DNA from 2 places in the Pseudomonas corni genome. Region 2 is predicted to be linked to the other one. Evidence: predicted binding sites of a transcription regulator. Region 2 holds the regulator's gene; the other holds the start of a gene.

Region 1 (15,166 bases), on a different contig from region 2:
TTGATCAGTTGGGCCTTGGGCCTGGCCTTTGCCGGAGAAAGCACCGCCAGTCTCGGGCGTTTATGGCTGTGGCTGAGTGAAAAGCTCGCCCGCGACGCCCAGGCCGTTCAACTGGCCCCGGCGCTGGTGTTGCTGCTGCAACGCAAACGCCTGAATCGCTGGGTGCTTGGCACGCTGGTACACAGCATCTGGGCGGTGGCACTGGTCAGTGCCCTGGTGATGCTGCTGATGCTAATGGCGACCCGACGATACGGATTCGTCTGGGAAACCACTATTCTGGGTAGCGACACCTTCGTCTTGCTCACTCAGGCACTCGGCGCAATCCCATCACTGCTGGGATTTAGCGTCCCGACCGACTCAATGATCCGCGCCAGCGGTGATAGTGTCTCGATCGTCGAGAACGCCCGTCAGGCTTGGGCAGCATGGCTGGTCGGGGTCTTGGTAGTGTTCGGAATCGTACCCAGATCGTTACTGGCCCTGCTGTGCTTCTGGCGCTGGCGACGAGGCCGGGCCGACTTGACGCTAGACCTGAACCTGCCGGGCTACGCCCAGTTACGCGAACGCCTGATGCCGAGCAGCGAGCGGCTTGGCGTCAACGATGCGGCACCGGATAAGCTTCATGAGTTTGAGCACGCCACCGGATCACTTGAGAGTGAAGGCGCCGTGCTGGTCGCCATAGAACTGGACGACCAGCGACCGTGGCCGCCCAAACTGCCAAAAAGCGTCGCGGATGCAGGCATTCTTGACAGCCGTGAATCGCGCAAAAAATTACTCGATCAACTTACCCGCTTCCCACCTGCACGCTTAGCTATCGCTTGTGACCCTAGACGCTCACCCGATCGCGGCGCTTTGGCGCTGATCGGCGAGTTGGCGCGCTGTGCAGGCTCGACACGGATCTGGCTGTTGCCCGCCCCGACCGGTCAGGCGCTGGACGCCAACAGACTGGGCGACTGGCACACCGCGCTGCAACAAATGGATGTGAAGTGGGCCGACAGCGCGCCGTTCACCTGGCTGGAGACGGGCCATGACTGAAAAAAAACCTCCTCGCGCGCTGCGTCTTGCCGTCGTCGGTCATACCAACGTCGGCAAGACCTCACTTCTGCGCACGCTGACCCGGGATGTTGGATTCGGAGAGGTGTCTCATCGACCCAGCACCACCCGGCACGTCGAAGGTGCAAGGCTTTCGGTGGACGGCGAAGCACTGCTGGAACTGTACGACACGCCAGGTCTGGAAGACGCCATCGCGCTGCTCGACTACCTGGAACGACTTGACCGCCCGGGCGAAAGACTCGACGGGCCCGCCCGCCTGACGCGGTTCCTTGAAGGCAGCGAGGCGCGGCAACGTTTTGAGCAAGAGGCCAAGGTGCTGCGCCAACTGCTGGCATCCGACGCCGGGCTCTACGTAATCGACGCCCGCGAGCCCGTTTTGGCGAAATACCGTGACGAGCTGGCAGTGTTGGCAAGCTGTGGAAAGCCGCTGCTTCCGGTGCTGAATTTCGTCAGCAGCGCTCAGCACCGCGAGCCCGACTGGCGCGAAGCGTTGGCACGATTGGGGCTGCATGCGCTGGTGCGTTTCGACAGCGTTGCGCCGCCGGAAGACGGAGAGCGGCGGCTGTATGAAAGCCTGGCCTTGTTGCTGGAGAATTCGCGCCCTCAGCTTGAGCGGCTGATTGTGGATCAAGAGGCCCAGCGCCAGGCACGGCGCCATAGCGCTGCGCGGTTGATCGCTGAGTTATTGCTCGATTGCGCGGCCTGCCGTCGCAGCGTTGCGACCACTTCCGATCAGGTACAAGCGGCCATCACGGATTTGCGCAAAGCCGTCCGACAGCGCGAGCAACGCTGCGTCGAATCGCTGCTCAATCTCTACGCCTTCCGCGCTCAGGATGCTGCCGCCAGCGATCTTCCGCTGCTGGACGGACGATGGGGCGATGACTTGTTCAATCCAGAAACCCTGAAATTATTAGGTGTTCGGGTGGGCGGCGGGATTGCCGCAGGGGCTGCCGCTGGTGCTGGCGTCGACCTGCTCGTTGGCGGGATCACTTTGGGCGCGGCGGCGCTGGTGGGTGCTATCGCCGGGGGCGCTTTGCAAACAGCGCGCAGTTACGGCGGGCGCCTGCTGGGCAAGATCAAGGGCCAGCGCGAGCTGACGGTGGACGATGCTGTGTTGCGTCTGCTGGCCTTGCGTCAGCGGCAGTTGCTGCAAGCACTGGAAGTCCGTGGTCATGCGGCGATGGACAGCATCAAACTCACTGCGCCACAGGACAAAGCCTGGCGTGAGGGCAAGCTGCCTGAAGACCTGCGCAAGGCTCGTGCGCATCCTCAGTGGTCGTCGCTCAATCCGCATCCCAGACTCAATCAGGCCGAGCGGCAGGAAGCGATCGAGGGTTTGGCGAGCAGCTTGGGTATGCCTGCGTCTCTGTAGGAGCGAATTTATTCGCGAGGCACCCGTTCCGGCGCGATAAAGATGTGTCGATTGTGTCGCCTCTCGCGAATAAATTCGCTCCTACAGAATCGCGTTCATCCTCGCAGCACGGTCATCGCCCTATCTTTCAAAATACCGCTATGGGTTTGCCGACAGTCGCTTTGATGATTTGGGGATACTGTTAGCGCCCCGGCCCCGGTATCATCGCGCGCCCGATACACCCGGAACCTGAAGCACATGAAACCCACCTTGATCGCCGCCGCAGAAATCGACCGCCTCGATACCTGGGCGAAATATTCCAGCCACATGTGCGGAGGCTGTATTTCCAGCTGCTGCACATTGCCTGTGGAAACCAAGATCAAGGACCTGATCCGGATCGGGATCGTTGACGAGTTCGAAATCGGCGAAAATCCGAAGAACATCGCCAAGCGGTTGCAGAAGGAGGGGATCGTCGAGCGCTTCAATCAGAAGACCGGGATTTTTACCTTGCAGCGCATGAGCAACAACGATTGCCTGTATCTGGATCGCAAAAGCCGGCTGTGCACGATCTACGAGAAACGTCCGGACACCTGCCGCAACCACCCGAAGATCGGGCCGCGTCCAGGCTACTGCGCCTACGTACCCAAGGCTGTTGTCCGTGAGGATCGCGGGACGTTGGGCTCGAATACAGGGCGTGCGCCGCTGAAGTTTTGATAGGGCCGCAACGCCGGCTGTAGGAGCGCGCTTGCCCGCGACCGCGTAGTGCCAGGCGATGTTGAAGGTGCGGCGGATAACATTATCGCGGGCAAGCGCGCTCCTACACCACATCACCGAGCATCAAGCCACACAGAACAAACAAAAACGCCCCCGACCTTGCGGTCGGGGGCGTTTTTTTACGACTGACTAAAAACTAATCAGTTGCCGCTTTTCTTGGCAGCGCGGGTACGCTCGCTTTCGCCAAGAATCTTCTTACGCAGGCGGATCGACTTCGGCGTCACTTCGCACAGTTCGTCTTCTTGAACGAACTCGAGTGCTTGTTCCAGCGTGAAGCGGATAGGCGGAACCAGAGCGATGGTTTCGTCTTTACCGGAAGCACGCATGTTGTCGAGCTTCTTGCCCTTGGTTGGGTTGACGCCCAGATCGTTGTCGCGGCTGTTGATGCCGACGATTTGACCTTCGTACACGTCTTCGCCGTGACCCAGGAACAGTTTGCCGCGAGCTTGCAGGGTTTCCAGCGAGTAAGTCAGAGCCTTACCGGTGGCAACCGAAACCAGCACGCCGTTCTGACGGCCGGACATGTCGCCGGACTTCATCACGTCGTAACGGTCGAAGATCGAGGTCAGGATGCCTGCACCGGAGGTCAGGGTCAGGAACTCGTTACGGAAGCCGATCAGGCCACGTGCCGGGATGTTGTACTCAAGGCGAACACGGCCCTTGCCATCCGGAACCATGTTGGTCAGATCGCCCTTACGGATACCGATCTGTTCCATGATCGAGCCTTGGGATTCTTCCGGCAGGTCGATGGTGACGTTTTCGTACGGTTCGTGCTTAACGCCGTCAACCATGCGGATGATCACTTCAGGACGACCAACACCCATTTCGAAGCCTTCGCGACGCATGGTTTCGATCAGTACCGAGAGGTGCAGCTCACCACGGCCAGAGACCTTGAACTTGTCGGCGGTGTCGCCTTCTTCAACGCGCAGAGCAACGTTGTACAGCAGCTCTTTGTCCAGACGCTCTTTGATGTTACGGCTAGTGACGAACTTGCCTTCACGACCGCAGAATGGCGAATCGTTAACCTGGAAGGTCATCGAAACGGTAGGTTCGTCAACGGTCAGCGGCTTCATCGCTTCAACGTTCTGTGGGTCGCACAGGGTGTCGGAGATGAACAGCTCATCGAAGCCGCTGATGCAGACGATGTCGCCGGCAGCTGCTTCTTCAACGTCTACACGGTGCAGGCCGTGGTGACCCATCAGCTTCAGGATACGGCCGTTGCGGCGCTTGCCGTCAGCGTCGATCGCAACAACCTGAGTGTTTGGCTTGACCTTGCCACGGGCAATACGACCAACGCCGATGATGCCCAGGAAGCTGTTGTAGTCCAGTGCCGAGATTTGCATCTGGAACGGACCTTCACGGTCGACTTTCGGCGCAGGTACGTTGTCGACGATCGACTGGTACAGCGGGGTCATGTCTTCCGCCATGGCGGTGTGTTCCAGACCGGCAATACCGTTCAGCGCAGAGGCGTAAACGACTTTGAAGTCCAGCTGTTCTTCGGTGGCACCGAGGTTGTCGAACAGGTCGAAGATCTGGTCCAGAACCCAGTCCGGACGCGCGCCTGGACGGTCAACCTTGTTGATCACCACGATTGGACGCAGGCCGGCTTCGAAAGCCTTCTTGGTCACGAAACGGGTTTGCGGCATAGGGCCGTCTTGAGCGTCGACCAGCAGCAGAACGGAGTCGACCATCGACATCACACGCTCTACTTCACCGCCGAAGTCGGCGTGGCCTGGGGTATCCACGATGTTGATGTGGTAGCCATTCCAGTTGATCGCGGTGTTCTTCGCGAGAATGGTGATACCACGCTCTTTTTCCTGGTCGTTGGAGTCCATCACACGCTCATCGTTGAGCTCGCCGCGTTCCAGGGTGCCGGATTGACGCAAGAGCTTGTCAACGAGGGTAGTTTTACCGTGGTCAACGTGGGCAATGATGGCGATGTTGCGTAGATTTTCGATCACTTGTGTATCTCGATCAGAGGATTCGGTCAGCTGGCCAGTTTAGGTCAGCTATGAACAGTAGAGTCGGCAAAAGCCGTTACGGCTTGACGACTGGTGTCGGGGGGCCGGTGACGCAAGCCACAGGCAAACAGCCCCGGGCACTTAGCTCGGTCGATAAACGCGCACATTGGCATGCCCCTCACTGAGCAAATGGTGGGCATGCAGGCGACTCATGACGCCTTTGTCGCAATAAAGCAGGTACTGGCGCGTGTAATCCAGTTCCTTGAAACGGCTGTTCAGTGCATAGAACGGCAGCGCTTGTACTTCAATGCCAGGCAACTCCAGCGGGCGATCGTCCTGTTCATCCGGATGACGGATGTCGATAACGACCTGGCCTGCCAGCGCCTGACTGACTTCTTCGATTTCGACGCCCTGGCCCAATTCATCGATCACCCGATCAACCGGAACCATCTTGGCGTTCTCAAGCGCACGCTCGAGAATCGCCATGTCGAATTGCTGTTCTTCGTACTCGACGCGGTTGCGCTTTGCGGCGGTCTTTGGGTTGACGGAAATCACCCCGCAGTACTCGGGCATGTGGCGCGCAAAGTTGCCAGTACCGATCTGATCTGCCAGATCGATGATGTCTTGCTTGTGGCTGGCGATGAGCGGGCGCAATACCAGCTTCTCTGTCACCTGGTCGATCACCGACAAATTCGGCAGGGTCTGGCTCGACACCTGGGAAATCGCTTCGCCGGTAACCAGCGCATCGATTTCCAGACGATCAGCGATAGCCGTCGCAGCGCGCAACATCATACGCTTCAATACTACGCCCATATGACTGTTATCGACTTTTCCGAGAATTTCTCCCAGAACTTCCTCGAAGGGAACGCTGACAAACAGTACGCGCTGGGAGCTGCCGTACTTCTTCCAGATGAAATGTGCGACTTCCATAACGCCCAGTTCATGGGCCCTGCCGCCCAGATTGAAGAAGCAGAAGTGGCTCATCATACCGCGACGCATGATCTGGTAGGCCGCAACGGTCGAATCGAACCCGCCGGACATCAATACCAGTGTCTGCTCCAGCGATCCCAGCGGGTAGCCGCCCAAGCCTTCGTGCTGGCTGTGGATCACAAATAACCGTTGGTCGCGAATTTCCATTCGCACTTCAATTTCTGGCGCTTTCAGGGAAATACCGGCAGCCCCGCACTCCTGGCGCAGCCGACTGCCGACGTATTTCTCGACGTCCATGGAGCTGAAATCGTGATGCCCGGCACGCTTGCAACGCACTGAAAAAATCTTGCCGGCGAGGACATCACCGAAGTGCAGCTTGCACTTCTCATAGATGTCATCCATGTCGCCCAGCGGATACTGATCGACCTGCAGGAAATAAGTGATGCCCGGCATGCAGCTCAGGCGCTCGGTCATATCGTGCAGGGCTTTGGGATCAGTGACCTTCGTTTCGACATCCAGGTTGTCCCACACACCATCGACCACCAGCGCCGGGTCCAGATCACGGAGCACGGTGCGGATGTTTTTGGCCAGCTGCTTGATGAAGCGCTTTCGCACCGGCCGGCTTTTGATAGTGATCTCTGGGAAAACTTTAACGATTAGTTTCATGAAAACAGCGCGCTGGGTGCCGGTCGAAAAAGAGGGGGCGGGATTATAGCGGAAATTGTTCAAGGTTTAACCAGTTATCGTGCAGTCAATCATCGGCGCACCAAAACGACACGACGTCCGATTTGCAAGCACCATAATGGTGCTTGATATTTCATAATTGCGTCGTTTAGTGAGCTGAGAATCCTCGATACCGGCGGAAAACCCAACTCGGGGCACTGGCATGCAAATTGCTCCCTTGTGAGGCAGGTTGCCTTGGCCGACTATCGCGCCCGGCATCACCCAAATTAAAGGGCGTACAACTACCCAGCCCTAATCCACCCCGGAGGACAACATGTCGAAGTCGGTTCAACTCATCAAAGATCATGACGTTAAGTGGATTGATCTGCGCTTCACGGACACCAAAGGCACTCAGCACCACGTGACCATGCCTGCTCGCGATGCGCTGGAAGACGACTTCTTTGAAGTCGGCAAAATGTTCGACGGCTCCTCCATCTCCGGCTGGAAAGGCATCGAAGCCTCCGACATGATCCTGCTGCCGGACGACGAAACCGCCGTTCTGGACCCGTTCACCGAAGAGCCAACCCTGATCCTGGTTTGCGACATCATCGAACCTTCGACCATGCAAGGTTACGATCGCGACCCACGCGCCATCGCTCACCGCGCCGAGGAATACCTGAAGTCCACCGGTATCGGTGACACTGTATTCGCAGGCCCGGAGCCAGAATTCTTCATCTTCGACGAAGTGAAATTCAAGTCCGACATTTCTGGCTCCATGTTCAAGATCTACTCCGAACAAGGTTCGTGGATGTCCGACGCTGACATCGAAGGCGGTAACAAGGGCCACCGTCCAGGTATCAAAGGCGGCTACTTCCCGGTTCCACCGTTCGACCATGACCACGAAATCCGCACCGCAATGTGCAACGCCCTGGAAGAAATGGGCCAGGTCGTCGAAGTTCACCACCACGAAGTGGCAACTGCTGGCCAGAACGAAATCGGCGTGAAATTCAACACGCTGGTCAAGAAGGCTGACGAAGTTCAGACCCTCAAGTATGTCGTCCACAACGTTGCCGACGCTTACGGCCGCACCGCTACCTTCATGCCTAAGCCTCTGTACGGCGATAACGGTTCGGGTATGCACGTTCACATGTCCATCTCCAAAGATGGCAAGAACACCTTCGCTGGCGAAGGCTATGCCGGCCTGTCCGACACCGCTCTGTACTTCATCGGCGGCATCATCAAGCACGGTAAGGCTCTGAACGGCTTCACCAACCCGGCGACCAACTCCTACAAGCGTCTGGTCCCAGGCTTCGAAGCTCCGGTAATGCTGGCCTACTCGGCGCGTAACCGTTCCGCTTCGATCCGTATTCCTTACGTCAACAGCCCTAAAGGCCGTCGTATCGAAGCACGCTTCCCGGATCCAGCAGCCAACCCGTACCTGGCGTTCGCTGCGCTGCTGATGGCTGGCCTGGACGGCATCCAGAACAAGATCCACCCTGGCGACGCAGCTGACAAAAACCTGTATGACCTGCCACCTGAAGAGGCTGCAGAGATCCCACAGGTTTGCGGCAGCCTGAAAGAAGCCCTGGAAGAGCTGGACAAAGGTCGTGCGTTCCTGACCAAAGGCGGCGTTTTCAGCGACGACTTCATCGACGCTTACATCGCCCTGAAAAGCGAAGAAGAAATCAAAGTACGCACCTTCGTACACCCACTGGAATACGAGCTGTACTACAGCTGCTAATCCAGTCACGTCGGCTGTAACGACGTAACAAAGAGGCCTCCTTCGGGAGGCCTTTTTTGTGCCTCGAAAAAATAGGGTAATGGAGCGGTTGCCCTGTCTGGATAGTCCATTCGTCACATACGAGGGTGGTAGTTAACTACCGCATTTTGATCAAACGGGGCTGAGATAATTGAGGCCCGATCACGCTTGCAAGCAGGTCGCCCAACACATCATCACGAGTGCTACCTCATGAACAAGCAAACGGCCGGCGCGTTAGTGGCCCTTATCATCCTTCCTGTGAATCTGATGGCCGCCACATCGAATCAACCACCTGAATCCCTGACAGTATTAATGGATGCGATCAATCAGCGCCTCGAAATCGCCAACGAGGTAGCGTTGAGCAAGTGGCACAGCGGCAAACCGGTTCAGGACAGTGACCGAGAGCGACAGGTAATTGCCAATGCCGCGCTGCAGGCCGGGGAGCACAGGCTTTCCCGAGAGGACATCCGACACTTTTTCGCGGCGCAGATCGAAGCCGGCAAGATGGTGCAATACGCCCGACTGGCACAGTGGCACGCAACCGGCACTGCGCCCGCCGAACCGGCACAGGGCCTCGCAAAAAATCTCCGCGGCCAACTGGATGCGTCGCAACCAGAGCTTCTAAAGTCATATGCAGCGTTTTTCCGCTATCGAAAAGACGTCGCTTGCCCCACATGGGTCATGACAGTTAGCGAGCGAACAACCACTGACCCCATCATGAAAACGGCTTTGACCCGGGCAGTCGGAGAGTTGTGTATTACGGGATGAAAGCGTGCTCAACCTTACGTCATGCTTGCGTTGCAGCTAGACCCGCTAAAAGGCTTGTGACTAAGCTGGCACCTTGGAGCCGCCACTGTCACAGTAGGCGCCTGACCACCTGTCGTTGGCTTGGTTGTAGTCATGGGAGCGTTCATGCGTCAAAGCCTCACCCTTCTGCTGCTGTTGTTTGCGTTGCCTGCAGTCGCGCAGATCTACAAATACACCGATGCCAATGGCAATACGGCGTACAGCAATCAGCCTCCAAATGGGACCAAGGCTGAAACTGTCGATTTGCCGCCCTTGAACAGCGTCAGTACGGGCGCGCCGACGATGCCACCGCCTCCTCAGCCAAATGAGGTACGGGCAGCACAAGGCAGCGCGGCTTACCAGACCCTGCAACTGACCGACCTGCCCGACGATGAGGCGTTACGCGCCAACAATGGCACCTTCACCGTTGGGGTAAAGATTGAGCCACGCCTGCAGTCGGGACATCGCCTGCAGATGCTGCTCGATGGCGCGCCGTACGGCCAACCCACAAACGTCCCACGCCTGCAACTCACGGAACTGGACAGAGGCGAACACAGCCTCGCGGTTCAAGTCCTGCAGAGTGAGCAGCCTATCCAGACCAGTCAAACAGTGACGCTCACAGTGCAACGAGTCCATGTCGGCAGGCCCTGATCGCTGGTTCCCCGGCAGCCGCTGGCATGTGCGCTGTGTACTGATCTGCCTTCTGATGCTTGCGGGGCAATTGGCAGTGGCCGACGTTTATACCTACATCGACGCGGAAGGTAATCGGGTGTACACCGACCAGCCGCACCGCAACGCCAAAAAAGTCGACATCGCCCCTAGCAACAACATGGCCGTGCCGCCTAAAAAGTCAGCACCCAAATCCGCCAGTCGGAACCCACCTCCACTGTTTGTCTATCAGCTACTACGCATTCTTGCGCCGGAGCCTGATGCGACGATACGGGATATGCAGGGCAATTTGATCGTGACCGTCACCAACGATCCAGCCCTGCAACCGGGCCATAGCTATCGCTTGCTACTCGACGGCGCCCCATACGGCGCAGCAGGACGAAGCCCGGTGTTTTCACTGAACAATGTAGATCGAGGCACCCATCAGCTTTCGATTGAAATCGTGGATCAGTACGGTCGCGTGGCAGAGCGCACACCCAACCAGCCGTTCCATATGCTGCGAACCTCGCTGGCGCAAAAGCGTATGACACAGCCGTGCGCGAAAGAAGATTACGGGGTCCGTCCCGAATGCCCGCTCAAAGACAAACCCGAAGAAGAAAGCAGCATCCTTCCGTTTTTCTAAGCTCTTGATACGCAAGAGTCATCGCTTCATTGTGGTGCGCGGACTTCGGGAATCCATGGGATAACAGCCCATTTTGGTTCGCCAACCGTGTGCTTTTGCTGTCTGGTGGCGCACTCTGTCCAAATAAAGTCCGCATCAACTGAAATAACGCTTCTTTTCGGAGCTTTGGTTTGGTTTTTGCATTTTCTTACAGATAAGCGATAAATCAGCGCCCATCAGCGGCTTAATCCCGCTGACGAAGACCAACCAGTGCCTGCGATTTCGGGCCCGCCCGATGTGCAATGTGCCAAAAGAGGTCAACGACGTTCATGACTATCAGCGACACGCTGCACCGATTGTTACTCGACAACTTGACCACTGCCACCATTCTGCTCAACTCGGATCTGCGCCTTGAGTACATGAACCCGGCGGCTGAAATGCTGCTGGCGATCAGTGGTCAGCGCAGCCACGGACAGTTCATCAGCGAGCTGTTTACCGAATCCGCCGAGGCGCTGAGCTCCCTGCGTCAGGCCGTCGAGCAAGCCCACCCCTTCACCAAGCGTGAAGCCATGCTCACGGCCTTGACCGGTCAGACATTGACTGTCGACTACGCCGTGACGCCGATTCTGTCGCAGGGCGAGACAATGCTCCTGCTGGAAGTCCACCCCCGTGATCGCTTGCTCAGGATCACCAAGGAAGAAGCCCAGCTGTCAAAGCAGGAAACCACCAAAATGCTGGTGCGCGGTCTGGCCCATGAAATTAAAAACCCGCTGGGTGGCATTCGTGGCGCTGCGCAACTGCTGGCACGCGAGCTGCCCGAAGAAAGCCTCAAGGACTACACCAACGTCATCATCGAGGAAGCCGACCGGTTGCGGAACCTGGTAGACCGCATGCTGGGTTCCAACAAGCTGCCGTCGCTTGCGATGACCAACGTGCATGAAGTGCTTGAGCGAGTGTGCAGCCTGGTTGAGGCCGAAAGCCAAGGTTGCATCACACTGGTGCGCGATTACGACCCAAGCATTCCCGACGTGTTGATTGACCGCGAGCAGATGATTCAGGCCGTGCTCAATATCGTGCGCAATGCGATGCAGGCCATCAGCAGCCAGAATGAGCTTCGACTGGGCCGCATCAGCCTGCGAACGCGCGCGATGCGTCAATTCACGATCGGCCACGTTCGCCATCGCCTGGTGAGCAAGATCGAAATCATCGACAACGGGCCCGGCATTCCTGCCGAGCTGCAAGAAACCATTTTTTACCCGATGGTCAGCGGCCGCCCGGATGGTACGGGGCTAGGTCTTGCCATCACCCAGAACATTATCAGTCAGCACCAGGGGCTGATCGAGTGTGAGAGCCATCCTGGCCATACCACGTTCTCGATCTTCTTGCCGCTGGAACAAGGAGCAGCTTCGACATGAGCCGTAGTGAAACTGTCTGGATCGTCGACGACGACCGTTCCATCCGCTGGGTACTGGAAAAAGCCTTGCAACAAGAGGGCATGACCACGCAGAGCTTCGATAGCGCCGATGGTGTGATGAGTCGTCTCGCCCGTCAGCAGCCGGACGTCATCATTTCCGACATCCGTATGCCGGGCGCGAGTGGCCTGGACCTGTTGGCACGAATTCGCGAGCAACACCCGCGTTTGCCGGTCATCATCATGACCGCTCACTCAGACCTCGACAGTGCCGTGGCCTCTTATCAAGGTGGCGCGTTCGAATACCTGCCCAAGCCTTTTGACGTCGATGAGGCAGTCTCGCTGGTCAAGCGCGCCAATCAGCACGCTCAAGAGCAACAAGGCCTGGAAGTCGCACCCACGCTGACCCGCACCCCGGAAATCATCGGTGAAGCGCCAGCGATGCAGGAAGTGTTTCGCGCCATCGGGCGCTTGAGCCACTCCAACATCACCGTGCTGATCAACGGCGAATCGGGCACCGGTAAAGAGCTGGTCGCCCACGCCTTGCATCGCCACAGCCCCCGCTCCGCTTCGCCGTTCATTGCGTTGAACATGGCCGCGATTCCTAAAGATCTGATGGAATCCGAGCTGTTCGGCCATGAGAAGGGCGCGTTTACAGGCGCGGCCAACCTGCGTCGCGGCCGCTTCGAACAAGCTGACGGCGGCACGCTGTTCCTTGATGAAATCGGTGACATGCCGGCTGACACCCAGACGCGCCTGTTGCGTGTATTGGCGGACGGCGAGTTTTACCGGGTTGGCGGTCATACGCCGGTTAAGGTCGATGTACGAATCATCGCCGCGACGCACCAGAATCTGGAAACACTGGTGCAGGCTGGCAAGTTCCGTGAGGACTTGTTTCACCGTCTGAACGTCATCCGCATTCACATCCCGCGCATGTCTGATCGCCGGGAAGACATCCCGACGCTGGCCCGTCACTTCCTCGCCCGCGCAGCGCAGGAACTGGCGGTCGAGCCGAAACTGCTCAAGACTGAAACCGAGGAATACCTCAAGCACTTGCCATGGCCGGGCAACGTTCGCCAACTGGAAAACACCTGTCGCTGGATCACTGTCATGGCCTCGGGCCGTGAAGTGCATATCAGCGACCTGCCCCCAGAGCTGCTGAGCCTGCCCCAGGATTCGGCGCCGGTGACCAACTGGGAACAAGCGCTGCGTCAGTGGGCTGATCAAGCCTTGGCACGCGGCCAGTCCAGCCTGCTTGATAGCGCCGTGCCGACCTTCGAACGCATCATGATCGAAACTGCCCTCAAGCACACCGCAGGCCGCCGTCGCGACGCCGCCGTGCTGCTAGGCTGGGGCCGTAACACCTTGACCCGCAAGATCAAGGAGTTGGGCATGAAGATCGATGGCGGGGACGATGACGATGGGGATGAGGGCTGATTGACCTGTCATTTCTGACAGTTTACGAGATGCCCAAATGCTGATTAGCTCCTTTGACTGACCAGGGAATGTCAAAGGAGCTGATGTCATGGAACCCGCCAATCGCAGTGCGCCGCTGGACGACGCACTCAATGCCCGCCTTCTGGCAGCTTTGCCACCGCGTAACACCATCGAACCGCGCGCCCGAATTGTCGATTATGAAATCGTCGAAATGGCCGTGCTCTTTCGCACCGGGGAACTGACTTCGGTACAAATCACGGTCGCGTACCTCAACCGAATCAGCACGCTGAACGGCCCTTTTGAAATCTACGATGAAAACGGCGGCTATAACGCCTTCGTCCGTATCGACGCCAACGAGGCCATGCAACAAGCCGCGCTCGCGGACACCTGGATCGCCAGCCAAACCGACCCAAGAGGCCCGGCACCGCCGCTGTGTGGTATTCCACTGGGCGCAAAGGACGTCATAGCAATAAAAGGCCGTGAATGTAAAAACGGCACTCACGCCTTCGATACAAACGTTGCTCTGGAAGATGCCACCATCATTGCCAGACTACGCGCCCAAGGCGCAGTCCTGCTCGGCCACACCATATGCTCGGCATACTCGCAAAGTACCGACGGCGACTTTGGAGGAAACGCTTGGGATCCGGCGCGAGTGCCCGGCGGCTCAAGTTCAGGCTCGGGTATCGCACCAGTCGCAAGACTCTGCGCTGCAGCTCTGGCAGAAGAAACCGGAGGTTCGCTGGTCATTCCGGCGGCCGCCAATGGCGCTAGTGGCATCAAACCTTCGCTGGGCCTGACATCGACGGCAGGCATGATGCCGCTGTCCACCGGCTGGGATGTTCCTGGCGTTATTGCGCGCTCGATTCGCGATGCATCGCTGATTATGGCGGTCATCAGCGGAGTGGATCAGTTCAACGACCCACTCACACTTTCCGGCCCCATTCCTGCACTGGTGCTTCCAATCAGTCCAAGCACCGATGAGAAACCACTGACAGGCCTGACCATTGGTATCCCGCAAACTGACTGGATGTATAGACCCGGCCAATCAGAAACGCTGCCACCGGCGGACACCTATGATCGTGACTACCGCGAGGCCTTTGAGCGCTTCAAGCAGCAGCTTGTGCAGCTGGGTGCCGCCGTTATCGAATTCCCCGGCCTGGATATGCGGGTTGCCGCGAACTGCCCGTATTACCGCTCATTGACGCTTTACCCCATCGAAGTCGGCGGCATAACTTACTACCTGACACAATTTCTGCTGAGCCTTCAGCACGCAAGGTACGAGACGCATTACTGGAGCGCTGGAGCAGCGTTTGCCCAGACCCGTCCAGAGCCATACCGCACAGAATTACTCGGTTTTTTTAACGTTCCCACCGAGCATGAGCTTGTCGAACGCGTGCCTTACGACATCACCCTTCAGTCGCAGGAGCGTAGACGCGAACAGCAGGCACTCTGGCAAAAAGCGTTGGACGACTACCAGGTCGACTTCATGCTGGTAATGCCGTTGGGTTCACATATCGGCCTTAGATATGACCCTGAGCCAGAGAACGGCGGCCTGAGAGTCAAGCGGTCCACCCACGATTTACCCAATAGCCTAGGCTGGCCAATGGTGACCTTACCTATCGGTTACGGACAAACAGGCGTTGGCAAGCCACTCCCGATTACCGCAGCGTTTTGGGGAACACGTTTCAGTGAGGTACAGATCATCCAAGCGGCGATCGATTACCAACATCACCATCCGCTCTATCACAATGAGGCACCACCTGATCCTGACCTT
Region 2 (15,166 bases):
CGATTACGCCCACGGCAACAACGTGGTGGTAGTCGATACGCCGGTGGGCAAGCTAGGGCTGACGGTCTGTTACGACCTGCGCTTCCCTGAGCTCTACACGGCACTGCGTGAAGCAGGTGCTGAATTGATTACCGCGCCATCAGCCTTTACGGCGGTGACGGGCGCGGCGCACTGGGAAATCCTGCTGCGCGCACGAGCCATCGAAACCCAGTGCTACGTGCTGGCGGCGGCGCAGGGTGGGGTTCATCCAGGGCCGAGAGAAACATTTGGGCACGCGGCGATCATCGATCCATGGGGCCGCGTGTTGGCCGAGCAGGCACAGGGTGAAGCCGTGCTGCTGGCCGACAGAGACAGTCAAGAACAAGCGTCCATACGGGCGCGGATGCCGGTGTCGAATCACCGGCGATTTTTTTCGCAGGACGCTTTGCGGCCTGCTAATACCCCGGAGTGAATATGAGCGACTTGTCCTCTGTCAGCGAACACCTTCTGGCGCCCGGCGGCCTGAGCATCGACAGCCTGCAATCGGTGCTGGGCGAACTGGCTGGGCCCGGAATCGACGCCGCTGATCTGTATTTCCAAGGGCAGATTTCCGAGTCATGGGCTTTGGAAGACGGCATCGTCAAAGAAGGGAGCTTCAACCTTGATCAAGGCGTCGGCGTGCGTGCTCAATCGGGCGAAAAAACCGGTTTTGCCTACAGCAACGCGATCACCCCTGAAGCCCTGACCTTGGCGGCCCGCGCTGCCCGCTCGATTTCCCGTGCCGGGCAAAACGGCCGGGTGCAGGCGTTCACCACCCAGGACGTAGCGCAACTGTACGGTCCGGACAACCCGCTGGAAGTCATGACCCGCGCCGAAAAGGTCGAGCTGCTCAAGCGCATCGACGTCGCCACCCGCGCTCTGGATACCCGTATCCAGCAAGTCACGGTCAGCATGGCCGGTGTCTGGGAGCGCATCCTCGTGGCCTCAACCGATGGCAGCCTGGCTGCAGATGTACGGCCACTGGTGCGTTTCAACGTGAGCGTGATCGTTGAGCAAAATGGCCGTCGTGAGCGCGGCGGGCACGGCGGTGGCGGCCGTACTGATTACCGTTATTTCCTCAGCGAAGATCGCGCCATGGGTTATGCCCGCGAAGCGTTGCGTCAGGCGCTGGTGAATCTTGAAGCCATTCCTGCACCGGCTGGCACCTTGCCGGTGGTACTGGGTTCTGGCTGGTCTGGCGTGCTGTTGCACGAAGCAGTCGGTCACGGCCTGGAAGGCGACTTCAATCGCAAGGGCAGCTCGGCCTATAGCGGCCGTATGGGCGAGATGGTGGCCTCCAAGCTCTGCACCATCGTCGATGACGGCACCTTAGCCGGGCGTCGCGGGTCGCTGAGCGTCGATGACGAGGGTACCCCGACCGAGTGCACCACGCTGATCGAAAACGGCGTGCTCAAGGGCTACATGCAGGACAAGTTGAACGCGCGCCTGATGGGCGTGGCCCGAACCGGCAACGGTCGTCGCGAGTCTTACGCGCACCTGCCGATGCCGCGCATGACCAATACCTACATGCTGGGCGGCCAGAGCGATCCGGCGGAAATCATCGCCTCGGTCAAGCGCGGCATTTATTGCGCGAACCTGGGCGGCGGGCAAGTCGATATCACCAGCGGCAAGTTCGTGTTTTCCACCAGCGAAGCGTATTTGATTGAAGACGGCAAGATCACCACGCCGGTCAAGGGCGCGACATTGATCGGCAACGGCCCCGAGGCCATGAGCCGGGTGTCGATGGTGGGTAATGATCTCTCGCTAGACAGCGGCGTGGGTACGTGCGGTAAAGACGGGCAATCGTTGCCGGTGGGCGTGGGTCAGCCGACCTTGAAGATCGATGCGATCACGGTTGGCGGGACAGGTTCTTGAAGAGTAAGCAATGATATGAGCGACGCCGGGTAAGTGACTTACCCGGCGCGTCGGGATCTAGCGCAGTCCGCGTTTGGCTTCGTCCAGTTCGCGGATGTATTTGAAGATTTTACGGGTCGAAGACGGCGCCTTGTTTTGCGCAGCTTCGTGTTGAGCCTGACGGATGAGCGAACGCAGTTGCTGACGATCGGCCTCCGGGTACTCGTTGACGAACTGCTCCAGCACATCATCAGCGCCGGTCACCAAGCGATCACGCCAGCGTTCCAGGTTGTGAAAGCGCTCGTTGTACTGGCGCGTGGAAGCGTCGAGTTGATCGAGCAGCACCAGAATCTCTTCCAGGTTCTGGTCGCGCATCAGCTTGCCGATGAAGTGAATATGGCGTTTGCGCGCGATGTTCGCAGTGTGTTTTGGAGCATCGGCCAATGCTCGACGCAACGGGTCGGTCAGAGGCAGTTTGGCCAGTACATCGGCCTTGAAAGTCGTCAAGCGTTCGCCGAGTTCAACCAGAGCATGTAGCTCTCGCTTGACCTGGGTTTTGCTTTTCTCTCCGTCGAAGGAGTCGTCGTAAGAATCAACCATGGGGGCAGTCCGCAAATAAACGCCGCCATGATAACCAGTCAGGGGCCAATTGTCCGGCCCAGTCGGTATTCGGTCAGTGCCGCAATCAGAATTTGATGGAGAAAGTCATGAGTGCATCAGAAAGCGTCGGCCCGCAGGCCCTGCCTGCATTGCAGGAGCAGGTCGAACAGATCGTCGCCGAGGCCAAGCGTCAGGGCGCTACCGCCTGTGAAGTGGCCGTGTCACTGGAGCAGGGCCTGTCGACCTCGGTTCGCCAGCGTGAAGTGGAGACCGTCGAGTTCAACCGCGATCAGGGTTTTGGCATCACGCTGTATGTTGGGCATCGCAAAGGTTCGGCCAGCACCTCTGCCAATGGGCCAGACGCCATTCGCGAAACAGTCGCTGCTGCGCTGGCGATTGCCAAACACACCTCAGAAGACGAAGCCTCAGGGCTGGCCGATGCCGCGTTGATGGCCAAAGATCTGCGTGATTTCGACTTGTTCCACCCGTGGGACATCACCCCGGAGCAGGCGATTGAGCGTGCATTGATCTGCGAGGCCGCTGCTTTTGACGCTGATCCGCGCATCAAAAATGCTGATGGCACCACGCTGAACGTCCATCAAGGCTGCCGCGTATATGGCAACAGCCACGGTTTCATCGGCGGTTACGCGTCGACCCGCCACAGCCTTAGCTGCGTGATGATTGCCGAGGCAGACGGCCAGATGCAGCGCGATTATTGGTACGACGTCAACCGTCGCGGCGAGCTGTTGATGGACGCCAAGCTCATTGGCCAGAAAGCCGCTCAACGCGCTGCGAGCCGTTTGGGTGCGCGCCCGGTGCCGACTTGTGAAGTGCCGGTGTTGTTCTCGGCGGAGCTGGCGGGCGGTCTGTTCGGCAGCTTTCTTGGGGCGATTTCCGGCGGCAATCTGTATCGCAAATCATCCTTCCTCGAAGGCGCCATGGGCCAACGTTTGTTTCCGGAGTGGATGACCATCGATGAACGGCCGCATCTGGTCGGCGCGATGGGCAGCTCGGCCTTCGACGGCGACGGTCTTGCTACGTACGCCAAACCGTTCGTCGAGAATGGTGATCTGGTGTCCTACATCCTCAGCACCTACTCCGGACGCAAGCTCAGCCTGCCAAGCACGGCGAACGCGGGTGGCGTACACAACCTGTTCGTTTCCCACGGCACTGAGGATCAAGCAGCGTTGATTCGTCGCATGGGCCGCGGTCTGCTTGTGACCGAGCTGATGGGAAGTGGCCTGAACATGGTCACGGGCGATTATTCGCGCGGGGCAGCGGGCTACTGGGTCGAGAATGGCGAGATTCAATTCGCGGTTCAGGAAGTGACCATCGCTGGCAACATGAAGGACATGTTCAAGCAGATCATCGCCGTCGGTAACGATCTGGAAATGCGTAGCAACATCCGCACGGGCTCAGTGCTGATCGAGAAAATGACTGTCGCGGGTAGCTGATTTGTAAAGCGTTAACGTAGTCCCCAAAGCCTGCCACCGATTCGGTGTGCAGGCTTTTTTTTGCCTGTCTGGTTTGTAAGCGCGCTTACCCGCGATGGTTTTTGCCAATCTGAGATTCACGATCGTCATTCCCCAATCGCGGGCAAGCGCGTTCCTGCAATCTCATATTCGGTGTCGGGGTTGTTTTGATTCTCAAACTCATTTAATAATGAATATCATTCATTTGCGATCCCCAACGGCTGTCCGCTGATGACTGCCACTGCCATCGCCTCTGGAGGTACGCTATGGAGCATTGGAAACTCACTATCCTGAAAGGCAACAGTTGCTTCAACTCCGGTGACCTGATCGATGCCCGCGAGCTTTATCTGCAGGCTCTGGCACTGGCTCAAGTGTTGTTGGAGCGCTGGAGTGTGCCCGACGAAGCGGTCGCCGCCTTTGTCATATCCCATCACAACCTGGCCGATTTACATCTGGCGCTCAAGCAGCCGGAAGAGAGCGCCGAGTACCTGTGCGCTGCACACCAGCGCTTGCTGCATGTGATTCAGAACTCACACCTGCAACCGGCACTGCGTCACGCCGCGTTCAACCACAGTCACAAAACCTACGCCGAGTTGTTGGGATTCATCAACGAACACGGCGAATACCCTCGCACCCATCGTTTGCTCAACAGCAGTGGCGAGCATTCGCGCTCAGCGCTTACGCAAAACGTCACCGTTGCGGGCAGCCTTTCTTTTGGAGTTCATTGATATGCCTTTCACTTTGCCTGCCTTGCCGTATGCCTACGACGCCCTGGAACCGCACATCGACGCGCAAACCATGGAAATCCACTACAGCAAGCACCACCAGACGTACATCAATAACCTCAACGCCGCCGTTGAGGGCACCGAATACGCCGAGTGGCCCATTGAAAAACTGGTTGCCGGGTTCGCGCAACTTCCAGAAAAGATCCGTCCGGCAGTGATCAATCAAGGTGGCGGCCATGCCAACCACTCACTGTTCTGGGAAGTGATGAGCCCACAGGGTGGTGGTCTGCCAACCGACGCTTTGGCCAAGGCGATTGACGATCAATTGGGCGGTTTTGATGCGTTCAAAGACGCGTTCACCAAAGCAGCGCTGACCCGTTTCGGCAGCGGCTGGGCCTGGCTGAGCGTCACCCCCGATAAGAAACTGATCGTTGAGAGCAGCGGCAACCAAGACAGCCCGTTGATGAGTGGCAATACACCGATCCTGGGTCTGGACGTCTGGGAGCATGCTTATTACTTGCGCTATCAAAACCGTCGCCCGGAATACATCAGCGCGTTCTACAACGTCGTCAATTGGGCCGAAGTGGCACGTCGGTACCAGGCGGCCCTTGCGTGACATACGATCATCAAGCCATCGAAAACAATAAGCAGTAAGGCGGTTTATGCGTTCGGAAATACTTACGATCAGCAGTGGGCGGTTGCTTCGGCTGGCCTTGGGTTCTTTGCTGGTACTGGCCGGCACGGGGTTGCTGATCACTCAAGGATTGTCGTGGTTGATCCTTGAGCCACGCATGCTGAGGGCGCTTGAGGGCGGTGCGATTTGCGCATTGGGCACAGCGCTTGGCGCGGTGCCTGTGTTGGTGATTCGCGGTATGCCGGTGGCGGTGTCGGACGGGTTACTCGGCTTTGGTGCCGGAATCATGCTTGCCGCAACGGCGTTCTCGCTGATCGTACCCGGACTCAGCGCCGCCGAAGGCCTGGGGTTTACGCCGTGGGGGGCGGGCGGACTGATCAGTTTCGGGATTTTGCTAGGCGCGGTCGGACTGTTTGTTGTGGACACGTTGGTGTCTCGGGATTCAAGCCTGCCGCCATTGCTTGATCATCCCGTAATCCCGTCGAACATCTGGCTGTTCGTCATCGCGATCATCGCTCACAACATCCCCGAGGGCATGGCCGTCGGGGTGTCTGCGGGTGGCGGTCTGGCGCACGCCGACAGTCTGGCCATGGGCATCGCCATTCAGGACGTGCCCGAAGGCTTGGTGATTGCGCTGGTATTGGCGGGTGCCGGGATGTCGCGCTTCAAGGCGTTTTTGATTGGTGCTGCATCTGGCTTGGTCGAGCCGTTATTTGCAGTGCTCTGCGCATGGCTGGTGGCGATTGCCGAACTGTTGCTTCCCGTCGGACTGGCACTCGCTGCTGGCGCGATGTTGCTCGTAGTGACTCACGAAATCATCCCCGAGTCCCGACGCAATGGTCATCATCGAATCGCAAGCCTTGGGCTTGTCTCCGGATTTTGCGTGATGATGGTGATGGATACGGCGTTGGGTTAGCTGACCTGTCTTGTAGGAGCGCGCTTGCCCGCGATCGCGGTGTCCCAGACACATAGTTGGCAATGAAGATATGCTTTCGCGGGCAAGCGCGCTCCTACAGGATTTGCGTTCGGTCAATGCCCGATGCGGCATTTAGATACGAATTACCATCGGCGCCACCCTTGTCGATAAAAACCCTTATAATCCTGCGCCTATTATCTGCTGATGCGAGAATCGTCGTGAGCTTACCGCCGTGCCCCAAATGCAATTCCGAATACACCTACGAAGATGGCACCCAATTCGTCTGCCCGGAATGCGCTCACGAGTGGACTGCTGAAAGCGCCGCCGAGACGTCGGACGATGCCAAAGTCATCAAGGATTCGGTGGGCAACACGCTGCAGGATGGCGACACCGTCACCGTGATCAAAGACCTTAAAGTCAAAGGCTCGTCGCTGGTTGTGAAGGTCGGCACCAAGGTGAAGAACATTCGCCTGGTGGATGGCGATCACGACATTGACTGCAAGATTGACGGCATCGGCGCGATGAAGCTCAAGTCGGAATTCGTGAAAAAGGGCTGATTGATTGCCCCCAAGCGTTGTACGAAAAAGCCCCGGCTCTTGCGAGTCGGGGCTTTTTTCTGGGGGCGATCAGTACGCTAGCGAAACCGAAGTGACCTTACTCGCCCTCATCGAACTTGTTGTTGATCAACTCGACCAACGCATCAAGCGCTGCTTGGTCGTCTTCACCCTCGGTACTTAGCTCAAGCTGCGTTCCTTTGCCCGCCGCCAGCATCATGACCGCCATGATGCTTTTGCCGTCAATCATGCTGTCAGGGGCGCGGCCCACGCGGATCTGGCAGGAATACTTACCCGCTACGCCGACGAATTTAGCGGCAGCGCGGGCGTGCAAGCCTAACTTGTTGATGATGGTGATCTGGAGAGCGGGCATCGCGAAGGGGATCCTTTCAGCTTAGGTCGCGGTGGCGGACCTGAACATTCTTGAGCGATTGCTGCAGGACCTGGCCCAGTCGCTCGGTCAGGTAGACAGAACGGTGATGCCCGCCAGTGCAGCCAATGGCAATAGTGACGTAAGCGCGGTTGCTGGCCGCGAATCGCGGCAGCCACTTGTTGAGATAGGTGAAGATGTCCTGAAACATTTCTTCGACGTCCGGCTGAGCGGCGAGGTAATCGGCTACCGGTTGATCGAGCCCGGACTGTTCCCGTAGCTCGGGTTTCCAGTAGGGATTGGGCAGGCAACGCACGTCGAACACCAAATCTGCGTCCACCGGCATACCACGCTTGAAACCGAACGACTCAACCAGAAACGCCGTACCCGGCTCAGGTTTGTTCAGCAACCGCAATTTAAGAGCGTCGCGCAGTTGGTACAGATTCAGGTTAGTGGTGTCGATGGTCAGGTCGGCCAGGTCGATGATCGGCCCGAGCAGGGTTTTCTCGTCGCGTATGGCTTCGGCCAATGAGCGCGTGGCGTTGCTGAGCGGGTGACGACGACGGGTTTCAGAAAAGCGCTTGAGCAAGGTCGGCTCGTCGGCATCGAGAAACAGCACATCGCACTGGATGTGTCGCGAGCGTACCTCTTCGAGCATCCTTGGAAAGCGCGTGAGGTGGCTGGGCAGGTTACGGGCATCGATGGACACTGCAAGCAGTGGTTCGGCCAGTTCGCTGTTGATCAACGCACGTTCTGCCAGTTCAGGCAGCAGGCCTGCGGGCAGGTTGTCAACGCAGTAAAAGCCGCTATCTTCCAGCACATCGAGGGCCGTACTCTTGCCTGAGCCGGAGCGGCCGCTGACGATGATCATGCGCATGTTAGTGCCCGGTTTGCTCGTCGAGTACCACTTGATAGAGCGCTTCGCCGCTTGGGGCTGCACGAAGCCGTTCTCGCACTTCTTTGCGGTCGAGCATACTGGCAATCTGGCGCAGCAGTTCGAGGTGCGCATCGGTAGCCGCTTCCGGGACCAGCAGAACGAACAGCAAGTCTACCGGCGCGCCGTCAATGGCGTCGAAATCTACGGGATGGCTGAGGTGGAGCAGGGCGCTGATCGGGCTGATGCAGCCCTTGAGCCGGCAATGCGGAATGGCGATGCCATTGCCGAAACCGGTGGAGCCCAGTTTTTCGCGGGCTATCAGACTCTCGTAGACGGTTTGCTGGTCAAGGTCGGGCACCTGCTGCCCAATAACTTTGGCAATCGCTTCGAGTACAGCTTTTTTACTGCCGCCTGGCACGTTCACGAGGGAACGGCCAGGGGTCAGGATATTTTCAAGTCGGATCATGGGTAGGGAGTGTCAGCGAGCGGCCGCACCTTTGAGGATGCTTTGCTGCTTTTCCTTATGCTTGAGCAATTGTCTGTCGAGCTTGTCAGTGAGTAGGTCGATTGCAGCGTACATATCGTCATGCTCCGCATTGGCAACCACCTCTCCACCAGGGATATGCAGGGTGGCCTCGATCTTCTGTTTAAGCTTCTCGACGGCCATCGTCACCTGCACATTGGTAATCTTGTCAAAGTGCCCTTCGAGCTTCTTGAGTTTGAGCTCGATGTATTCACGCAGGGGCTTGGTCACTTCCAGTTGGTGTCCACTGATGTTGACTTGCATACAGCTTCTCCTTCGTTGCCAGTGCATAAAAGAGGCAGGCTTGGTTGCCTGCCACTGGAACGCTGTGGCATGTGACCTCTACATCAGTCGCTTGCGCTCGCTGGAAGGCGCTATCCCTAGAGACTCGCGGTACTTGGCGACTGTGCGACGTGCCACTTGAATGCCTTGTGCCTCCAGTAAACCAGCGATCTTACTGTCACTCAATGGCTTTTTCTGATTTTCGGCCGCAACCAGTTTTTTGATGATTGCGCGAATGGCCGTGGACGAACATTCGCCGCCTTCAGAAGTACTGACGTGGCTGGAAAAGAAGTATTTCAGCTCGTAAATACCGCGCGGCGTGTGCATGAACTTTTGCGTGGTAACCCGGGAAATCGTCGATTCGTGCATGCCGACCGCTTCAGCGATGTCGTGCAGCACCAACGGCTTCATCGCTTCATCACCGTATTCGAGGAAGCCGCGCTGATGCTCCACGATCTGCGTGGCAACCTTCATCAGCGTCTCGTTTCGGCTCTGCAGACTCTTGATGAACCAACGGGCCTCTTGCAACTGGTTGCGCATGAAGGTGTTGTCGGCGCTGGTGTCAGCCCGGCGCACGAACCCTGCGTACTGCGGATTAACACGCAGTCGCGGCACTGATTCCTGATTGAGTTCAACCAGCCAGCGTTCGTTGTGTTTGCGCACGATCACGTCAGGCACAACGTATTCGGCTTCCGTGGACTCAATCTGTGAACCAGGACGCGGGTTCAGGCTCTGCACCAGCTCGATGACCTGACGAAGATCGTCTTCCTTGATCTTCATTCGGCGCATCAGCTGGGCATAGTCGCGACTACCCAACAGATCGATGTAATCGCTGACCAGGCGCTGGGCTTCAGCCAACCACTTGGTCTTGGCAGGCAGCTGGCGTAGTTGCAGCAACAGACATTCGCTGAGGTTGCGGGCGCCGATGCCGGCGGGCTCGAACTGCTGGATACGGTGCAGAACGGCTTCGATTTCATCCAGCTCGATGTCCAGTTCCGGATCGAAAGCGTCGAGCAGTTCATCGAGCGATTCGTCCAGATAACCCTGGTTGTTGATGCAGTCAATCAACGTCACGGCGATCAGCCGGTCAGTGTCCGACATAGGCGCAAGATTGAGTTGCCACAGCAGATGGCTTTGCAGGCTCTCGCCTACCGATGTGCGCGTGGTGAAATCCCACTCGTCATCGTCGTTGCTCGGCAGGCTGCTGGCGCTGGTCTGGTAAACGTCTTCCCAGGCCGTATCGACGGGCAATTCGTTAGGAATGCGCTCGCTCCATTCGCCGTCTTCGAGGTTGTCGACGGTGGGGGCGGATTCCTGGTAGGTCGGTTCCTGTACATCAGGATTTGGCTTTTGCTCGACGCTGTCTGCCATGGGGTCGGCATTATCGAAGTCGTCGCCTTCTTCCTGGCGTTCGAGCATAGGATTGGACTCCAGCGCCTCCTGAATTTCCTGTTGGAGATCCAGAGTCGACAATTGGAGTAAGCGGATGGCCTGCTGCAGCTGCGGTGTCATCGTCAGCTGCTGGCCCATTCTCAAGACTAGCGAAGGTTTCATGGCAGGGGCTAAACACCTTATTCGTTCGCCGGCGCATATGCGCGCCATCCACTACAGGGCGCCAGGGCGCCAACTTAAGCAAATTATATGCCTGAAACCAGAGTGTTTGCCTAGAGTGCGATGACAATTAAAATTCGATCGGTGGCTGAGGTGTCTAGCTCAGTCATCTGCCAATCGAGCGTCATCGCAGCAATTACAGGCGGAACTCGTGGCCGAGGTATACCTCTTTCACCAACTGGTTCGCCAGAATAGTGTCTGAGTCGCCTTCGGCAATCAGCTGTCCATCGTTGACGATATAGGCGGTTTCGCAGATATCCAGCGTTTCGCGGACGTTGTGATCGGTGATCAGCACACCGATACCTTTGGCCTTGAGGTGGTAAATGATTTGCTTGATGTCGCCAACCGAGATCGGGTCGACACCGGCAAACGGCTCATCGAGCAGGATGAACTTGGGTGAAGTCGCCAGGGCGCGTGCGATCTCGACGCGGCGGCGCTCGCCGCCGGACAGGCTCATCCCGAGGTTGTCGCGGATGTGCGTGATGTGAAATTCCTGCAACAGGCTTTCCAGTTCTTTGCGACGAGCAGGACGATCCAGTTCTTTGCGCGTCTCCAGGATGGCCATGATGTTATCGGCAACGGACAGCTTGCGGAAAATCGAGGCTTCCTGAGGCAAATAACCGATGCCTGCGCGCGCACGGCCATGCATGGGCTGGTGGCTGACGTCTTGATCATCGATCAGGACGCGTCCCTGTTCGGCCTGAACCAGGCCGACGATCATGTAAAAACAGGTGGTCTTGCCAGCGCCGTTGGGCCCCAGCAAGCCAACGATCTGACCGCTTTCGATGGACAGGCTCACGTCACGGACGACCTGGCGACCTTTGTAGCTTTTCGCCAGGTGCTGAGCTTTCAGCGTTGCCATTTACTGGGCCTTCTGCTGGTCGGATTTCTTTTTCGGCTGGATAACCATGTCGATTCTTGGGCGCGGCGTAGTGATCTTGGTGCCATTAGCACGACCGGCGTTCACGACCTGCTTCACGGTGTCGTAGACGATTTTCTCGCCTTCGGACGTGTTGCCGTCGTTGATAACCTTCGCCTTGTCGATCAGGACAATACGATCCTGAGCCGCGAAGTACTGAATGGTCACGCCGTAGGCCTGCACGATCGGCTTGTCGACCGAGGGTTTTTGCTCGTAATACGCAAGATTGCCGACGGAGGTGAACACGTCGACTTCGCCCTGTGCGTTACGAGTGATGGTCACGGTGTTACCCGTGATCTTCATGCTGCCCTGAGTGATGATCACGTTGCCCTTGTAAGTGGCGACGCCTTGTTTGTCATCGAGCTGCGCATCATCGGACTGAATGTGGATGGGCTGATCGCGGTCTGTCGGCAAAGACCAGGCGCTCGCGCTTCCCAGTGCTGCGCCCAGGCCGAGCAATAAAGGAAGGGTTTTAACGAGCGTCATACTGTCCTCTTACGTTGGAGAGCAGGTCCATCCTGCTGTCTTTCAAATACGCTTTCATGCCGATGGCCGTCGTTACACCGCCCAAGCCGTCGATTCTAACGGCTTGCTTGGTTTCCGCATATTGCTTCTGAGGGAATACCGTCATGCGGCTGCTGGTAATGATGGTCGTACGGCTTTTTTCGTCTGTTCGGTTGATGCGCACGGAATCGATCAGTTCTACATGATCGCCGCCGGGAGACACCTCGGCTGTCTTGCTCTCGACGTGCCACGGGAAGGTGGAGCCTCGATACAGCTCCAGGTTCGGCGTGGTCAACAAAGTGACGTCGGTTGCCTTCACGTGCTCAACCTTGTCTGCGGTCATCTCGTACTGAAGACCGCCGTCCGGCAGGAACTGAACGCTGTGGGCGTTGATGGCGTAGAAGTCGATGGCGCTTTCATCGACCGCACTTTTGGGCTGGTCCATGAAGCTTTCCGGGCTGATATTCCAGTAGCCGGCAGCCGCCAGCAGCACGGCGAGTACGCCGAACAGCAGGAAGGTACGAATTTTTTTACTGAACATAGTGAGCTTCTATAAGTAGGCGGCATGAGCCGCTTCAAGGTTGCCCTGCGCGCTCAGGATCAATTCACAAAATTCACGGGCTGCACCTTCGCCGCCGCGGGCCTGGGTAATCCCATGGGCATGCTGGCGAACGAAACTGGCGGCGCTGGCAACGGCCATGCCCAAACCTACCCGGCGAATCACAGGTAAATCGGGGAGATCATCACCCAGATACGCTACTTGCTCATAGCTTAGGCCCAGTTGGTCCAAAAGCTCGTCAAGCACCACAAGCTTGTCTTCGCGGCCCTGATAAAGGTGAGCAATGCCCAGATTCTTGGCGCGTCGTTCGACAACCGGAGTCTTGCGGCCGCTGATAATGGCAGTAGTGACGCCAGACGCAATCAGCATTTTGATGCCTTGGCCGTCCAGTGTGTTGAAAGTCTTGAATTCGCTGCCGTCTTCGAGGAAATACAGACGGCCATCAGTGAGCACGCCATCGACGTCAAAGACCGCCAGTTTGATGTGCTTGCCGCGTTGCATCAGATCGTTCATGTCAGTGCTCATTACATGACTCCCGCGCGCAGCAGGTCCTGAAGGTTGAACGCGCCCACCGGGCGGTCGTTCTCGTCGACCACGATCAGTGCGCCGATCTTGTGGTCTTCCATGATTTTGAGTGCCTCTGCCGCCAGCATTTCAGGGCGTACGGTTTTGCCGTGTACGGTCATCACTTCATCAATGCTCGCTTGGCGGATATCGATCGTGCGGTCCAGCGTGCGTCGCAAATCACCGTCGGTGAAGATACCGGCCAGTCTTCCGTCGGGCTCTACGATAGCGGTCATGCCCAAGCCTTTTCGCGTCATTTCCATGAGCGAATCGCGCAGCGGTGTTCCACGACTGACGAGCGGCAGTTGTTCGCCGGTGTGCATGACATGCTCGACCTTGAGCAACAGACGTCGGCCCAAAGCGCCGCCAGGATGAGAGAAGGCAAAATCTTCGGCCGTGAAGCCACGTGCATCAAGCAGTGCAATAGCCAGCGCGTCGCCCATGGCCAATGCGGCAGTGGTCGACGAGGTTGGGGCCAGATTCAGAGGGCAGGCCTCATGTACTACATGAGCGTTGAGGTTGACCTCGGCGGCTTTAGACAGCGTCGAAGCGGGATTGCCGGTCAGGCTGATCATCTTGATGCCCAGGCGCTTGATCAGCGGCAGCAGCGTGACGATTTCAGCCGTAGTGCCGGAGTTCGACAGCGCCAGAATGATGTCGGCGGAGGTGATCATCCCCATGTCGCCATGACTGGCTTCGGCTGGGTGGACGAAAAAAGCGGGCGTTCCCGTGCTTGCAAGGGTGGCGGCAATCTTTCTTGCGATATGACCAGACTTCCCCATGCCGACCACGACTACACGCCCTTTGCTCGCCAGAATCATCTCGCAGGCGCTCACAAAATCTGCATTGATGTGCGCAAGCAAACCTTCCACAGCTTCAATTTCGAGGCGGATGGTGCGTTGTGCCGATTGAATCAGGTCGCTGGATTGGCTCATGTCGGAAAAAAGTAGGCCTGATGAAAAGGCGGCGATTATAGCGGCAATGTTGAAAACCCTCACCCATCATTGTCGCTCTTGTTTATAGAAGGCTGCTTTACGAAAGCCGATGGCCCCGACTGACGTGTTCATCTGTGCAGGAATTTTCCTGCGTGGTCGCCATATTTGTCTTCATTCTAAATGTTGCAGGCATCACTCTTGGGCCGCGTGCATGAGCGGTGCTATAGTTCGCCGCTTGTTCGGCCCTCCAGACAGTGTGTCGTTCGTCAAGGACGCGGCATCTGAGAGTCAGGCTGTATCGCAAGGAGTTTAGATGAGTGCCGATAACGCCTACGCGGTCGAATTGAAGGGCGTGTCCTTCAAACGCGGTGCGCGAAGCATCTTCAATAATGTGGACATCCGCATTCCCCGGGGCAAAGTCACCGGCATCATGGGACCGTCGGGCAGTGGTAAAACCACGCTCTTGCGGCTCATGGGTGCACAACTGCGCCCCAGCAGTGGCGAAGTCTGGGTCAACGGTCAGAACCTGCCGAACCTTTCGCGTAGCGATTTGTTCGATGCACGCAAGCAAATGGGCGTTCTGTTTCAGAGCGGTGCGTTGTTTACCGATCTCGATGTATTCGAGAACGTCGCATTCCCGCTACGCGTCCATACCGAACTGCCCGAAGACATGATCCGTGACATCGTATTGCTCAAGCTGCAAGCCGTAGGTTTGCGCGGAGCTGTCGAGTTGATGCCAGATGAGCTTTCCGGTGGCATGAAGCGCCGGGTTGCGTTGGCCCGGGCGATTGCCCTCGATCCGCAAATTCTTATGTACGACGAACCCTTCGTGGGGCAGGACCCGATCGCGATGGGCGTTCTCGTGCGCCTGATCCGTCTGCTCAATGACGCGCTCGGCATCACCAGTGTCGTCGTCTCCCATGACCTCGCAGAGACCGCCAGCATTGCTGACTATCTCTATGTGGTCGGTGACGGACAAGTGCTGGGGCAGGGAACGCCTGCGGAGTTGATGGAGTCGGACAATCCGCGCATCCGTCAATTCATGACTGGCGATCCTGACGGACCTGTACCGTTTCACTATCCGGCAGCGGATTATCGCGAAGATCTTTTGGGGAAGCGCTGATGCGCAAAAAGTCGTTAATGGAGCGTGTTCGCCTGATGGGGCGATCCGCGATAGATATTGTTGCAGTGCTGGGCCGCTCGGGGATTTTTCTGGTTCATGCCCTGTTGGGGCGCGGCGGAATTGGCG

Evidence for each region. Region 2 encodes sigma-54, which starts transcription at its own class of promoters, with help from an activator protein. Its sites were predicted from a motif close to ANTGGCATNNANNTTGCTNT; they were not measured.
Region 1: a site for sigma-54 is predicted at 6,947-6,966, ahead of glnA (glutamate--ammonia ligase). Genes of this name have one in related genera too.

Annotation. Positions count from the first base shown of each region.
Region 1 covers NZ_JBSKHW010000010.1:137,513-152,678, forward strand. The annotation lists gene ACWKV9_RS16745 (DUF2868 domain-containing protein) at 1-1,032, shown strand, start outside; gene ACWKV9_RS16750 (GTPase/DUF3482 domain-containing protein) at 1,025-2,422, shown strand; gene ACWKV9_RS16755 (YkgJ family cysteine cluster protein) at 2,660-3,115, shown strand; gene typA (translational GTPase TypA) at 3,316-5,136, opposite strand; gene thiI (tRNA uracil 4-sulfurtransferase ThiI) at 5,278-6,732, opposite strand; gene glnA (glutamate--ammonia ligase) at 7,064-8,470, shown strand; gene ACWKV9_RS16775 (chorismate mutase) at 8,699-9,256, shown strand; gene ACWKV9_RS16780 (DUF4124 domain-containing protein) at 9,401-9,925, shown strand; gene ACWKV9_RS16785 (DUF4124 domain-containing protein) at 9,909-10,565, shown strand; gene glnL (nitrogen regulation protein NR(II)) at 10,874-11,959, shown strand; gene ntrC (nitrogen regulation protein NR(I)) at 11,956-13,392, shown strand; gene ACWKV9_RS16800 (amidase) at 13,481-15,166, shown strand, end outside.
Region 2 covers NZ_JBSKHW010000001.1:110,587-125,752, forward strand. The annotation lists gene ACWKV9_RS00405 (carbon-nitrogen hydrolase family protein) at 1-451, shown strand, start outside; gene tldD (metalloprotease TldD) at 454-1,893, shown strand; gene yjgA (ribosome biogenesis factor YjgA) at 1,951-2,472, opposite strand; gene pmbA (metalloprotease PmbA) at 2,580-3,926, shown strand; gene ACWKV9_RS00425 (DUF2753 family protein) at 4,211-4,672, shown strand; gene ACWKV9_RS00430 (superoxide dismutase) at 4,674-5,285, shown strand; gene ACWKV9_RS00435 (ZIP family metal transporter) at 5,332-6,219, shown strand; gene ACWKV9_RS00440 (zinc ribbon domain-containing protein YjdM) at 6,399-6,776, shown strand; gene ACWKV9_RS00445 (HPr family phosphocarrier protein) at 6,874-7,146, opposite strand; gene rapZ (RNase adapter RapZ) at 7,163-8,020, opposite strand; gene ptsN (PTS IIA-like nitrogen regulatory protein PtsN) at 8,022-8,486, opposite strand; gene hpf (ribosome hibernation-promoting factor, HPF/YfiA family) at 8,499-8,807, opposite strand; gene ACWKV9_RS00465 (RNA polymerase factor sigma-54) at 8,886-10,379, opposite strand; gene lptB (LPS export ABC transporter ATP-binding protein) at 10,573-11,298, opposite strand; gene lptA (lipopolysaccharide transport periplasmic protein LptA) at 11,299-11,841, opposite strand; gene lptC (LPS export ABC transporter periplasmic protein LptC) at 11,828-12,400, opposite strand; gene ACWKV9_RS00485 (KdsC family phosphatase) at 12,410-12,943, opposite strand; gene ACWKV9_RS00490 (KpsF/GutQ family sugar-phosphate isomerase) at 12,943-13,917, opposite strand; gene ACWKV9_RS00495 (ATP-binding cassette domain-containing protein) at 14,231-15,040, shown strand; gene mlaE (lipid asymmetry maintenance ABC transporter permease subunit MlaE) at 15,040-15,166, shown strand, end outside.